Regions from separate parts of the Nesterenkonia aerolata genome, predicted to be linked through region 2. Evidence: riboswitches for the same ligand, from Rfam matches in the RefSeq annotation. Region 2 holds a riboswitch; the other holds the start of a gene.
What was found. A riboswitch is a leader RNA that binds a small molecule or an ion and turns the genes downstream of it on or off. The one in region 2 is predicted to bind thiamine pyrophosphate.

Region 1: another riboswitch for thiamine pyrophosphate. It lies ahead of RIL96_RS06600 (TenA family protein); the one in region 2 lies ahead of RIL96_RS05645 (ECF transporter S component).

Annotation. Positions count from the first base shown of each region.
Region 1 is NZ_JAVKGR010000006.1:5,322-12,582, forward strand. It holds gene RIL96_RS06575 (hypothetical protein) at 94-1,014, shown strand; gene RIL96_RS06580 (hypothetical protein) at 1,044-1,919, shown strand; gene RIL96_RS06585 (hypothetical protein) at 2,021-2,494, opposite strand; partial or broken gene thiD (bifunctional hydroxymethylpyrimidine kinase/phosphomethylpyrimidine kinase) at 2,659-3,176, shown strand; gene RIL96_RS06595 (TenA family protein) at 3,192-3,842, opposite strand; gene RIL96_RS06600 (TenA family protein) at 3,839-4,501, opposite strand; TPP riboswitch at 4,620-4,712, opposite strand; partial or broken gene RIL96_RS06605 (ISL3 family transposase) at 5,188-6,120, opposite strand; gene RIL96_RS06610 (hypothetical protein) at 6,281-6,505, opposite strand; gene RIL96_RS06615 (relaxase/mobilization nuclease domain-containing protein) at 6,517-7,261, opposite strand, start outside.
Region 2 is NZ_JAVKGR010000004.1:128,741-136,001, reverse strand. It holds gene RIL96_RS05655 (carbon-nitrogen hydrolase family protein) at 1-730, opposite strand, end outside; gene RIL96_RS05650 (ATP-binding cassette domain-containing protein) at 749-3,121, opposite strand; gene RIL96_RS05645 (ECF transporter S component) at 3,118-3,780, opposite strand; TPP riboswitch at 3,865-3,970, opposite strand; gene RIL96_RS05640 (DUF4235 domain-containing protein) at 4,423-4,695, shown strand; gene mnhG (monovalent cation/H(+) antiporter subunit G) at 4,706-5,125, opposite strand; gene RIL96_RS05630 (MrpF/PhaF family protein) at 5,125-5,703, opposite strand; gene RIL96_RS05625 (Na+/H+ antiporter subunit E) at 5,703-6,353, opposite strand; gene RIL96_RS05620 (Na+/H+ antiporter subunit D) at 6,350-7,261, opposite strand, start outside.

The DNA of each region.
Region 1 (7,261 bases), on a different contig from region 2:
CCCTTTATGTACGGCCTGGTATACAGGTCCTGGTATAGCGGGACTGCTGATAGCCGAATACAAGACGTAACTACAGCGGAGGAGCGAGCGCCCATGACTATGAACTACACGCCCAAAGCCATCACCGGCCTGTCCCTAGCCGCACTGCTGGCGCTGACCGCCTGCGGCGACGGCGACAACGACACCAGCAACGGCAGCGAGGACAACACAGACGACAGCGAAGAGACCGCCGCCGAAGTCTTCGACTTCGAAGCCCCCATGACCGAGTCCAACCACGGTCCCTACGACGAGGTGACCATCCAGGTCCCCGACGAGCTGCTGGAGAGCGACCCGGAGTACGCGGAGAGCCGGACTCTGGACTCTGTGACCCTGCGAGCCGCAGAGCGCGACGAGCCGGGCAAGTGCGCCATGGAGGCCACCCACGTCTACTCCGAGAACGTTCCCGATCAGCCGGAGGACAGCCGCATCGCCAGCACCGGCTTCATGGCTGCGAACTTCTCCGGGACCACCGGCTCCGCTCTCGCTCACAAGGATAGTGGTTGGGACATCCAGACTCTGGCCGAGCTTGAGGGGAAGAACGAGGGCCTCTACCTGCAGCAGCGCCCCGAGGTCGAGACCTACTCCATGTTGCTGGGTCGTGAGTCCAAGGATGCCCTTAATGAGGAACGATTCTCCGAGGACTACAGCACCTTCACCTACAACCTCGACTGCGACGGAGTCATCACCCTGCGCTTCCCCACCGTTGAAGTCGAGGACATGACCATCGAGGATGCCATCAACGCACCCGATGATGCCCTAGACGACGACGGCGAGGTCGTCGAGGGCTACCAGCAGCTCTACGACGAAGCTGCCAGCAACGCTCCTGACAGCTGGACCCGCATGAGCTTCACCACCGGCGAGAACACCTTCGCCCAGGTTGAGGCCAGCATCGACTCCGAGGGCAACATCACCCTCTACGCCCCCGGCGTGGACGGCTGGGAGTACGACTCCAACGGTAACTGGGTCGCTCGCTGACTCGAGCCGAACCGAGAGGAACTAAACCCATGAAGACCACCAAGACCATCACCGGCCTGTCCCTGGCAGCACTGCTGGCACTGACTGCCTGCGGCGATGACAACGGGGACCAGGAGACCGAGGCCCAGGAGCCGGAGAACCAAGCCGAGGAGACGGAAGAGAACGGCACCGAGGAGGAGGCTGAAGAGGAGGGCTCCGAAGAGGACGAGAAACACGCTGAGCTCGAAGAGGACATCCGCGACACCGTCGAGACCTGGATCGAGGACAACGACGCGGATATGGAGCTCGTCACCGAGCACGAGCGGCTTGGCACAGAGCCCGAGACCCTGGACACGATCGGCGTAGAGACACTGCGGGATGTTGAAGCTGACGGCCCCATCGCTGGCCTCCACATCTACGCCGTCGACAGCAGCGGCGAGCTTCCTGATGAGGACCTCGCCCGAGACCTCGCCTACCACGTCTACGACGAGCACTTCGATGAGGAGGAGCTTGCTGAGGCTGGACTCGCTGTGTACGAAGATCATCTTGCCACTGGCGCTCCTGACAGCCACAGCTTCCCCATGGACGATGAGGGTCACCAGCAGTGGCTCGACCAGCAGCAGGAGGTCCGGGACGAAGAAGACTCCGTTGCGGACGCTCAGCTGCTGGAAGGAGAGGGAGTTGAGGAGCTGGTGAGCTTCTTCGGCGACCAGGGCTACAGCATCACCGCTGACGACATCGAGACTGAATACCGAGAAGCTGACAACCGAGTCCAGTTCACCTTGTACTCCGATGACCTCGGCATTTCCAGCAGCGACCGTCTCGACCTCGCCTGGGAGGCTGAGGATCACCTCGAGAGCTTCGCCGAGGACCACGACGAGATCGACGCAGAGACCACCAACATCGCCGTGAGCATCCGTCCATGACCGCTTCGAACGACTTCTTCGAGGAGTGATCCTCACCGCACACGAGTAACCCCCGGAGACCAGATCTCCGGGGGTTTTCTCATTCGAGGAGGATCTGCCGCTCACCGGCCGATGCCTCGGCTCTGCGAGACCTGGCGCGAACGCTCGGCCTGCTTGGCGAACAGTTCGCGGGAGGAGGGCTGACGCTCCTGCTCCTGCTGCTGGGACTGCTCCTCGCGCTCCAGAGACTGCTCCTGCTCCTCACGCTCTGAGGCCTCCCGGGAGTCCCGCTCGGCCTGCTCAGTCTCACGAGCGTCCATCTCGGCAGCCTCGCGCTCTGCGATCTCCTGCTCACGCTGCTGCTCCTCGCGGGCCTCCTGGGCCAGCCGCTCCTGCTCCGCGGCCTCGCGCTGGGCAGCTTCCTGCTCCTGTTCCTGGAGCTGGCGCTCCTGGTCGCGCTCCTGCTGACGCTGCTGCTCGTTGAGCTGCTCCATCAGCCGGTGCTGCTCGGCCTGAGACTTCACGTTGCGAGAGAACTCCGCATCGCCCTGCTGCTGGCGCATCCGCTGCTGAAGCGGGGTTTCGGTCTGTGCCACTGTCGATCACCTATCCATGTATCGGCTGCTGATTGCTGGGCTCACCACCCCGGGTCACACCCGTGGCATGAGCAGTTATCTGGCCGCTAGGGCTCTTATCCCGTCACCGCCACCACAACTGAACGCGATCAGATCAGGAGGGCCTCCGGACCCAGATCGCCTCGGTGCTCGATGATCTTCCGGTTGATGCCACCAAAATTGGGATGCTCGGCTCTGCCGCAACGGTGGAAGCCACCGCGAAAATCATTGCCGAGCCTCACACAAGGTTTGGTGTGATCGTGCTGGACCCGGTGCTGGTGGCCACCAGCGGTGACACGCTCTCCGACGATGATGCCGCTCTGGACATGGTGAATCACCTGCCGAAACACTCGAGCACATGGCCCGGCAAGCCCATGCTCTTGCCCAGCACGGGCCACGAGCGGTCATAGTCAAAGGCGGACACTTGGACCATAACGATCCAGAAATCACCGACGTCGTGGTCATTGACGGTGCGGCGCACTCCTTGAAGGTTCCCCGCGTCACGACCCGCAATACCCACGGCACCGGGTGCACGCTGTCTTCAGCCATTGGTCAAGGGCAGACCGACTTGACCCGTGCCCTGGCCGCTGGAGCAGAATGGGAACTCTCCTACGCTCCGCAGACCGGACACGGACCTGTCCATCACATGGCCATGCGAGCCTAAGCGTCACAGTGTTGTTCACAGCGCTTGTTGCCAGAACTCTGCCTCGAGACGCGAGGCCGTGGCAAAGATCCGTGACAGCTCGGCAAAGCGTTGTTCAGACAACGGCCCCTCACCGGCAAGCGTGTCGAGGTTCTTGATTTCTTCTTCCGAGGCCTTAACGAACTGCGGGTCGATATATGTTTCGATCCATTGCCGATATGGGTGGTCTGGATTATCTTCCAATACGTGGGCGATTTCGGCGCCAATCTCGGCGTATCCAATCAGGCACGGAGACAGCGACACGTACAAATCAAGCAGGGTGCCAGTCACCGCGGTGTCAATCACATAGCGGGTGTATGCCACCGTGCCCAGATCCTCGGGCGTGGCGTTGAGCTCCTCTGGGCTAATACCCCATTCAGCGGTCATCGAGGTATGTAACCCGGTCTCCCAGACAATATTCTTGAGCCCGTCCATGGAGTGCTGAATACCTTCCAAGGTGGTCTGTTTGTACACGGCTAGACCGTAGGCTCGGGCAAAGTGAATCAAAAAGTGGTAGTCCTGAATCAAATAGCGCTGGAACGCTGCCAATTCCAGGGACTCATCAGCGAGTTTGCGGATAAATTCGTGGCGGGTATAGGACTGCCATACCTCAAGATTGGCCTCTTTAAGGTCGTGGAACAAGGTCATGCGTGAATTCCGTTCAGCGGGTATGTGTAGGTGTCATTAAAGAAAGCGAGTTCTAGCTCCACCGCCCGACGGAAGTAGTCGTGAGCAGTCTGGGCATCCTGGGCCCCAGAGCGGTCCGCCTCTTGTTCCAGAAACGTCGCAAAGTCCAGGAAATCGGCGTTATCGTGCAGGGTGATCCACTCGTGATAGATAAAGCTTTCGGGCCGGTTCTGCGGGGCTTTGGCCGCCCAGTCCCGGTAGAGACATTCGGTGACCATCAAGACCGCCACAACGGCACTGTAGTTTTGAGACGCGGCAGCCTCTCGCATCAGATCGCAGAATCCGGCTGCACTCGGGGTGTCCGGAGTAGCAGCGCGGAGCTCATCGCTCACACCCAAAGCCTCGAAGGCCCGCTGGAAGTAGGTGTCCTCGCTGTTAGCCATCTCCCCAGCGAAACTGGCGTAGCGCAACCGTGCTTCGAGGCGATCTGCGGTGGTAATAGCGGCACCAAGCAGTTGCAAGAAGGCTTCAAAAAAGCGGTAGTCTTGGTCCAGATACCCGGCCATGACCTCATCATCAACAGAGCCTTCAAAAAGCTCGGTCACAAACCGGTGGTTAATGGCTTGCTCCCAGGTCTCCCGGTTGGTCTCGAGAAGTTCTTGACTGAATCGTTGGCTCATAGTGTCCTCTCGTCCTTTCCGACGTTGTGTAGAAGCGACTAGAAGAGATCAGAACACGGTCGTGCGACAAGAATGAGGCCTGGCGTTCACCCACTCCACCGGAGCCGAAAGATGTGACCCATCAGAGCACTGACATCCCTTCGCGAATGCTAATTCGATCAGGTTCTCGGGTGTAATCTCAGCCCATTCTCGGGCACCCCGTGTCGTTGAACACTGTATCGAAGGTGCTAGCCAACGTCTAGAGTGCCACGAGCTTAACAGAAACCCGCAGCGACATACTCCCGCAGTATGTCAGCCCTCCTCGGAGCACGAGACAATCTCGCACGTGTTCCTGGGTGCGATCACCGGGTGCGAGCAAAACCGTGGGATGGGGACGTCGGATCGCCAGTGGCATGTGCGTGGAAGGCCACCGTCTCCTGTGGGACAGACCGGTAGCGTCGACAATGGGGGCGCCCGCAGGGCGATGACCGTGCTATATATGGTCCGCACGGAACACGCAAGCCTTACCGAACGTGTTCTCCTCGAATCTGATCACCCGCAGGTCACCAAGCCTGTTGCGTATCTGATGCTCACGCTGGTGCCGTGACGATCCGGGTGTTTTGGTGACTGTCGATCTCGACTTATTCCATCCCCAAGACACCGTACCGATCGACGTACTCAACATGACGGAGTAGCACTAAACCGGCTCATCGTAATTGAGAGTGTAGAACTGGTCTGAAGCCACCGGACTCGAGCAGACATCTCGCGATGTAGTGCGTGAGGTTGCGGAACCCCAGCGCTGACCCGCGTAGATGTTCGAGCCTGCCATTGATCGCTTCAGTAGGCCCGTTCGACGTTCCCGGTCGGGTGAAGAACGCCAGGATATCAGCAGCTCGACGCTTCAGAGTCCGTCCTAACCGTTTGAGCTCGACCAGTCCTGTCGGCAGATTCGTCGTCAGATCGTCGATGACTGATTGTAAGAGCTTTGTGCCCTCGTTGCCGTCGTTGGTTCGGTAGGCGCTCACAATGTCTTGATAGACGGCCCAGGTGACTTCGACGGCGGTGAAGTTGGCGTCGGCGAAGAGGCTTACGATCCTCTCCTGCTGTTTGGCCGTGAGCAGATCAGCACCGGTGTGCAGAGTCCTGCGCGCCCGATACAACGGGTCTGTTGCTCGTCCGCGATGCCCGGTGGTCTCCTGCTGAATGCGGCGGCGTACCTCGTCGAGGGCATCACCGGCGAGTTTGACGACGTGGAACGGGTCCATGACTTCGACAGCCTCGGGCAGTTCCTCAACGGAGGCTGTTTTGAAGCCGGAGAATCCGTCCATCGCGACGACGTCGATGCCATCACGCCAGTCTTTCGGTCGGGCTTTCAACCATTGCTTGAACACCTGTTTCGACCGTCCGGGCACCATGTCGAGCAGGCGTGCCGGGCCTGCTTTCTGGCTGATGGGAGTGAGGTCGATGATGACGGTGACGTACTTGTCACCGTGCCTGGTGTGCCGCCAGACGTGTTCGTCGACACCAATGACGCTGACCCCGTCGAACCGGGTCGGGTCGTCGATCAGCAGTCGATGTCCCTGCGCGAGGATCGCGGAGTTCGCGGTGTGCCAGGACACGCCGAGTTTGCGGGCTCTTCGTAATTGAGGTCGAGGGAGTCGAGTCGGCAGAATGTCGTGAGGTCAGGAGATGAGAAAGTAGGCTTGGACACGTCGAGGTCTTTCGGATGGAGTGTGCGAGAACTTCCATCATCGGAAGACCTCGACGTCTATCCGGGCAGCGCCACGCCGTGTCCTGGAATCACTGATCCACACCCTCAATTACGAAGAGCCAGTTATCTCCAAACGGTCTGCGCTTGCCGGCCCTGATCCGGTGCTCGCCATGAACCAGTCGCTTGAGGCTCTCCACCTCGCGCTCCAGCTCCCTGATCCGATCCGCATCGGTCTTCGGCCTGGCTTGGATCTCCTCCTTCCCCGGGCCGATCCCGTGCTTCACGTACAGCCGGCGCTTCGTCTCGGCACTCATCGCCATGCTCATCACCTCTCCAGCCCACGAGACTCACGCTCGGAGCTCTTCTGCAGTGAGGACTCCTTGGCGACCAGCCTCTGGCGAGCCTGCTGATACGCCTCCCTGCTGCGCTCGGGGCTCTGCTCACGAGCCCGATCCTCGGCCGCACGCTGCTTGCCCAGCACGTCGGCACCGACCTTGTGCTCGGATGCCTTCGCACTGTCGTAGCTGGGGACGTAGCCAGCATCGCGTGGCCGCAGATCCGCCTGCAGGGCGTAGACCTGCTTACCTTCGGCCTCAGTGCGGTTGTCCCCGGCCAGCCGTTGCAGCTTCTGGTACTTCTCCGCTGAGAGCTTCGCCCGAACGGCCTTGCCGTCCTTGGCGATCAGATGCAGACCGCGCTGATCCTTCGCAACCGGATCGTCGTGACGCAGCTGGTAGTCGACGTTCGCTGAGCCATCCTCGAGCTCGGTAGCCACAGCCAGCACCTCACGGTCCCTGAGATCCCCGCCCTTGAGAGCGCGGAGACCCTCCTCCTGGCCGGGCTCCCGGGGCATGGGGGCCACAGCCTGCTCGACCGGCTCCGGTGCCGTGCGCTCGTTGTCGCGCTCCTTGAGCTTGGACCACTTGCTGTCCCCGGCCTGAGGCCGCTCCGCCTCGACAGCATCCACGCGAGGCTCTTCAGCCTCAGCCTGCGGGACCTGCGGCGTCTCAACCTCGGGAGTCTCCGGCTCCTTCGGCGCCTTCGCCATGAGGCTGTCGAACCACTGCCGG
Region 2 (7,261 bases):
CACCAGCTTCGGCGAGCACCTTGCCCATCGGGGAGACGATCGCGGAATGCCCCACACCGGTGGGGGCCCCGTCGACGGCGGGGGCTCCGGCGGCTGCCGGACTCCCCTGCCCGCAGGCGACGATGTACTGCGTCGAGTCCAGTGCGCGGGCGCGGGTCAGCAGCTGCCACTGCTCGACCTTCCCAGGGCCTGCACCCCAGGAGGCGGGCAGCACCGTCACCTGCGCTCCGGCGCGGGCATGGGCGGTGAACAATGCGGGGAAGCGTACGTCATAGCAGGTGGCCAGACCTAGGCGGACGCCGTCGACGTCGATCCTCGCCGTGGCTTCCCCGGGGGCGACGCTGTCCGACTCCTTGAAGCCGAAGGCGTCATAGAGGTGGATCTTGTCATAGGAGGCATCAATCCGGTTCCCGGCGGAGTCCACGCCGACGGCGAGCAGCGTATTGGTCACCCGCTGCCGGCCTTCCGCGCTGGGACTGGCCGGGGTGAACATGCCCAGCACGACGACAACGCCCGCCTCCTCGGCGATCCCCCGCACCGCCTGCGCCCAGGGGCCGTCTACGGGTTCTGCGATGGAGGTGAGGTTGTGGCCGAACTGCCGGTGGGTGGCCTCCGGGAAGACGACGACCTGCGCGTCGGCCTCGGCGGCCTTGTCCGTCCACTCGCGGACGAGCTCAAGGTTCTGCTGGGTGTCCTCGCCGGTGACGATCTGTGCTGCTGCAATCCGCATGCGCCCAGCCTACGCCGCTCACCACGCTGAGCTGTAGGTCCCGGCCAACATCGCCGCAGCCAGGGCGGCGCCGGCCAGGCCCACCCCGCCGAGGACGACCCACGCGTCAGCCGCTTGCCACGTCGAGGGCCGCGCCCAGCTGCGCGTCCCTGCACCGAATCCGCGGGACTCCATGGTCACAGCGAGGCGCGTCGCGGTGCGGATCGCCGAGACCAGCAACCCGAACGACTGGGACCCGAACGCCCGCAGCCGTGCCGCGACCCCACGGTCGGCGGTGATCCCCCGGGCGCGCCGGGCGTGACCGATGGTCGTCCACCGCTGGGTAAGCAGACCCAGCAGCCGCATCCCCGCGAGCGCACTGAGTACGAACCGGGCGGGTAGCCGCAGGTCCTGAGCCAGCGAATCTGCAAGATCGGTGGGGTCAGTCGTAGAGAACACCAGCACCGCGGGCAGCACGATCGCGAACGCACGCACGCCCAGCGCGACGCCCAGTTCCAGGGATCCCTCGCTGACCTGCGCGTACCCCAGGTCCAGCAGGACCTCCCCGGAATCCTCGCCGGCCAGCGCAGTCGACCACACCATGAGCACCCCGCCGACGGCGAAGGGCCACACCCGCAGCAGGAACTGCCCGACCCGGATCCCCGCCACAGGCAGCAGCGCGAACGAGGCCGCGACGACGACGATCGAGCTCACCCAGTCCATCGTGGAGACCAGCGCCCCGGTGACCAGCAGCACCGCGGCCAGCTTCCCGAGCGGGTTCCGCCGGCCCAACCAGGCCGCCGACCGCACCCCGGAGAGAATGGGGGCGCCGCTGGAGCGAGGAGCGTCGTCGTTGTGTTCGGGACGCGCCTCGTCGCGCGGGCTCACGTCGAACTCCTCTCCGTCGAGCGCGCGGAGGAAAGCGTCCTCGTGGGTCACCGCCACCACCGTCCCGCCCCGATCGAGGTGCTCGCGCAGCAGGATCGCCAGCTCGGCGAAGGTGTGCGCGTCCTGCCCGAAGGTGGGCTCGTCGAGCATCAGGATCTCCGGCGCGCAGATCAGCGCGGTCCCGACGGAGAGCCGCCGCTTCTCCCCGCCGGAGAGGGTGAACGGGTTCTGATCGGCCAGGTGGTCCAGGCGCAGCCGATGCAGCATCTCCTCGACCCGCTGATCGGTGTCCGGCTCGTCGGCGACGGACCGATCGGCCCGGCGGAGTCCCAGCGCCAGCTCCTCCCGGACGGTGCCGCGGACGAACTGGTGCTCCGGTTCCTGGAACACGGTGCCGATCCGAGTGATCAGCTCCGTCGATCCCCACCGGTCCGGTGAGTCGGCCAGCTCGGCGCCGTGCTCCCCCTTCAGCGCGTCCGAGGCCCGTAGGCTGCCGCCGTGTACGGGGATCAGGCCGGCGAGGCTGAGCAGCAGGGTCGACTTCCCGGCGCCGTTACGGCCGACGATCCCGAGCGCCTGCCCGCGGTGCAGGGCGACGTCGACGCCGTCGAGCACCGGGGTCGGCGGCGGGGTGCGGCGCCAGCTGCGCCGCGGCGGGGTCCGTGAGACCGCCAGTCGCTCCCCGATGAGCAGCGGTCCGCCCGTCGCGGGCCGCCGCCAGGCCGGCAGTGCGGCGGCAGGGTCGTGGCCGGGCACCCAGAGTCCCAGCTCGACGAGCTCGGCCCGCAGATGGGGGTCCTCCCGCAGCGCGGAGGCGGGCACGCGACGGCGCACCCCTGACCCGGAGTCGAGGACGATCAACGTGTCGACGTGATCGATCCACGGCTCGAGCCGGTGCTCCACGACCACCAATGTGGCGCCGGTGGATGCGGCGACGTCGACGACGGCGTCGCGGATCTGCGCCACCCCGTCCGGGTCGAGGTGGGCGGTGATCTCGTCGAGCAGCAGCATCCCGGGACGCATCGCCAGGATCCCGGCCAGCGCGAGACGCTGCTTCTGTCCCCCGGAGAGCTGCGCAGTCGGGTGCTCGAGCCCGGCGCCGAGGCCGACCAGCGCCATGGCCTCCCGCACCCGCCCCCAGATCTCCTCCCGCGGCACCGAGAGGTTCTCGGCGGCGAAGGCGACGTCGTCGCCGATCCGGGACAGCACCACCTGGGCCTCCGGGTCCTGCTGGACCAACCCCACCCGCCCACGGGCGTCCTCGGGGCTGACGCCGTCGATGAGCAGCGAACCGGAGGACACCGCCTCGTCGGCGTGGAGCACCCCGGCGGCCGCATGCAGGAACGTGGTCTTCCCGGCTCCGGAGGCCCCGGCGATCAGCACCCGTTCGCCGGCGGCGATGTGCAGATCGAGCCCGGCCACGGCGGGGGCGTCCCGTTCGGGGTGCTGGTAGGTCCACTCGGTCGCCCGGAGCGCGGCACCCCGGGCCGTCGTACGCACCGAATCGTTCAGGCTCGCGCTCATCGTCGTCGCGCTCCGAGCAGGGTGACCGACTCACGATGGGCGTGCCGGGAGGCCAGGGGGCCCAGCACCGACGTCCGGGCCAGTCCGCGGACCGCCCACCAGGTCAGCAGGCCGGCGATGACCGCTCCGGAGAGGGCGAAGCAGCCGATGTGGACGAAGGTCTCGAACGGCGCGAAGGCGTACATGGGGATGACCCAGTGGTAGACCGCTCCGCCGAAGAATCCGGACAGCCCACCGGCGAGCATGGCGACGTCGACTGTGTGACGGCGATAGAGGAACAGCAGGAAGATCAGCTCGGCGCCGAGGCCCTGGACGAACCCGGAGGACAGCACGGTGAGTCCGAACTGGGAGCCCAGCAGAGCGGAGACGACGGCGGCGACCATCTCGCAGTACAGGGCGGCACCGGGACGGCGGATGATCAGCGCGCCCAGCACGGCGGGGAAGAGCCACATGCCGTGCACCAGGGTGGCGGCCGGCGGGTAGGCGACGAAGAGGTTCGAGACCAGGTGGTAGCTGAGGTTCCAACCCCAGAAGATGACCCCACAGGCCACGGCGAGGGTGGAGGCCACGACGATGTCAGAAACCGACCACCGCAGCCGTCGGGGTGACGTCTTGGGGGACGTCTGCGGCGATGTCGTCCGATGTGCGCTGGTGCTCATGGTGCTCCTGTCGACGTGCGGCGAGCACGAAGGAGCACGAAGTCAACGGGTGCGAGCCGTCTGCCTGCATCGCACCTCGTCGTCCGTGGAGACTGCTCGACTTCCTGCGCAGGTCCTAACCTGATCAGGTTCGAGGGTCAGGGCCGTTGGGGCCCACTCTCAGCGCGTCCGCGCTCCCCTGTCGTGTCTCTGGATGACGTGCACCACAGTAGTACATGTGAGCATGCCCTCCCACTGCTCCGTCGACGGGTGATCACCCCTCCCGTCGATCCCCGGAGGCTCAGCCTGCGGGACCGCTGACCACCAGCAGCCCGGCAAGCAGGCCAAACCGCTGGTCGCCGACGCGATCGCAGAGACCCGCGGTCCGCGTCTGATCCAGTCCAAGACATGGCCCAGATCCTTCGAGGCGTCCTCACCCCACCCGTGCAGCACCATAGACGCCGGGTTGACGTCATCGTGCCGCCCCGGAGACCACCTGCCACAGCAGCGATTTTCCCACCGCCTTCCCGCCTCGTGTAGCCCACCGTGTGCGGCGCACCGATCAGGGAGTAAAAGGGCCAGATGAGGTGGGGCTCGAGGCTGCCTGGGCTAGGCTGGTGACGGACATGCACGTGGACATCACAGACCTGCTGAAGGAGTCTCATGGACAAGCTGCTGGACAAGGCGCTAAGCACCGGCATCTCGATCGCCGGAGGGATCATCGCGACGAAGGCCTTCGAGTTCGCCTGGCGTCAGGCCACCGGTGAGGAAGCGCCGAAGCACGGCGACGACGAGGAGTTCACCCTGAAGAAGGCGCTGGTCTTCGCGATCTCCTCCGCCGCGATCTCGGCCACCGTGCAGGTGCTCTCGCAGCGCGGGGCGAAGGTCGGCCGCGAGAAGATCAAGCAGGCCTACGGCAAACAGTCCGAGGTCTGAACCACAGCCGTCAGGCGCGGGGGCCGTCGATGGCCCGCCGATCATCGGCGGCCTTCCGCGAACTGTCCGACCGGTTGATCCGGTCCACCGCCGCAGCCAGCTCATCCTCGGTGAGCCGCTCCGGCTTGAAATGCTTCGTCCGATACCCGGCGCGGCCCACCATATGCGCAGACACCGGCGCCGTCAGCAGCTGCAGCATCCAGGCGAAGATCACGATCCCCACCCACGGCCAGCTGTCCCAGGTCACCGCGCAGGCCAGTACCAGCGCCAGCAAACCCAGCACCTGAGGCTTCGTCGCCGCGTGCATCCGCGAATGCAGATCCGGGAATCTCAGCAGCCCCACACCGGCCGCCAGAGACATCAGTCCGCCCACCAGCAGCAGCACCGCCACGATGATCTCTCGGATCAGTTCAGCATCGACTGCGAGCATCAGCCACGCTCCTCTTCCGTCGCCTCACCGGAGCCGCCCCCGGTCTCGCCGTCGGAGTCCGCGGCCCCGGAATTCCGCTGCTGGGCAACCCGGGTCCGCGCCAACGCCTGGAACCACGAGGTGTTGCGCTGCCCCTCCGGCGGGTCCGCCACCTCCTCAGCGTCCTGCAGCTCAGGCGCGGCATACCCATCATCCTGCAGCATCCGGCGCACCGCCGTCTCCTCCGAGGTGCTCGGCGCCTCCGGCTCATGCGCCATCACCGCACCGCCCAACCCCGGGTCAGCCTGCGGGTCGCTGCCGGTCTGCCAACTCTCCGGCCGACGAACCGCCACGAACCGGGCGATCGCCACCGCCCCCATGAAACCGATCACCGCAGTACCGACGACGAAGACGATGTAATCCTGGGAATCATTGATGACCATATCGGTGAGGAACATCGACGCCACCACGATCAGCAGCACATCCACCGAGATCACTCGGTCCAGCACCGACGGCCCGCGGAAGACCCGGTACACCGCGCACAGCATCGCCACCGCCAGCAGCGACTGCGTGATCCAATAGGCGTAGTCCAGCAGCATCAGCGCTCACCACCTCCGCCGTTCTGGGCAGTATCGCCGTTCTGCGCACGATGCCGGCGCTCCACAGGCCGCCCCCGCTCATCGCGGGAGAGCCCGCTGACCCGGCCCAACCGCTTCTCCGCCTTGACCACCGCGAGATCAGAACGGTTCCCCAACGTCCGGATCATCAAGGACTCCGTGCGCAGCGCATCACGGCGGATGCGCTCGGCATCATCGTCATCCCGGACGTCCAGGCAGTGCAGGTACAGCGTCGCCGTCGTGCGGTCCACATCCAGCACCAAAGAACCGGGGACCAGCGCCAGCGCGTGCCCCACCAAGGTGACGATGAAGTCATCGTGGCTGCGCAGCTGCACCGAGGTGATCGACCCGCCCACTTTCGGCCCCTGCGTGAACACCAGATGCGCCACATGGAACGACGCCGCCGTCATCTTCCACAAGAACCGCACGGAGAACACCAACGCCCACAGCGGGTTGAACCGCCCCGAACCACGCAGCGGCGGCAGATAGAACACCCGGACGATGATGGTCGAATACACCAGTCCCAGGATGAAGGTACCCAGGGTGAAGGACTGCCAGGCCGCCATCCACAGCACGGCCAGGAAGACGATCAGCGGCAGCTCAGCCTTCAGCGGAGTCTTCGGACGCCTCATCGGTCACTGCCCTCCTCATCGGTGCCGTAGCTCTCCGCACCGGAGTCCGATTCGGTGTTCGTGGTGACCGGAGCGAAGTCCTCGACGCCGTCGTCGTCGGTCTCCAAGTCCGGCACCTGCGAGGCGATCTCCACCAGCTCCTCCCGCACGCCGTCGACCCGCTCCTCACCAAGGACGGCCTCCAGATACGGCGCACGCTCATACATATCCCGGGCCGCCTGCTGAGAGAAGGCCATCAGCGGCCCGGCGGCCACTGTGAAGGCCACAGTCAGCCCGACCAGGAACACCGTGGGCCCCACAAGATTCATCGGCATCAATCGGCGGTTCGCCGCCCGCCCGTGCTCCAGAGTCTTCGGCAGCAGCAGCGGATCCGGGTCCTCAGCGTCCTCGGCCTTCCGCCAGAACGACCTGGTCCAGATGCGGGCCACTGCCAGCAGGGTCAGCAGCGAGGTCACGATAGTTCCAGCCACCAGCAGCCAGGCCACCCAGGTGTCCTCGGCGACACCGCCCTGGATCATACCGATCTTGCCGATGAACCCGGAGAACGGCGGGATGCCGGCCAGGTTCATCGCCGGGACGAAGAACAGGATCGCCAGCAGCGGGGACAGCTTCGCCAGACCACCCAGCCGGTCCACGTTCGAGGACCCGGCCCGACGCTCGATCAGCCCCGTGACCAGGAACAACGTGGTCTGGATCGTGATGTGGTGGGCCACGTAGTAGATCGTCGCCGTCATCCCGACCACGGAGGACAGCGCCAGACCGAACACCAGATAGCCGATATGACTGATCAGGGTGAAGGAGAGCATACGTTTGATATCGCTCTGCACCAACGCCCCGAGGATCCCGACGATCATCGTCAGCAGCGCCACCAGCAGCAGCGCGGTGTTCAGCTGCGTGCCGGGGAACAG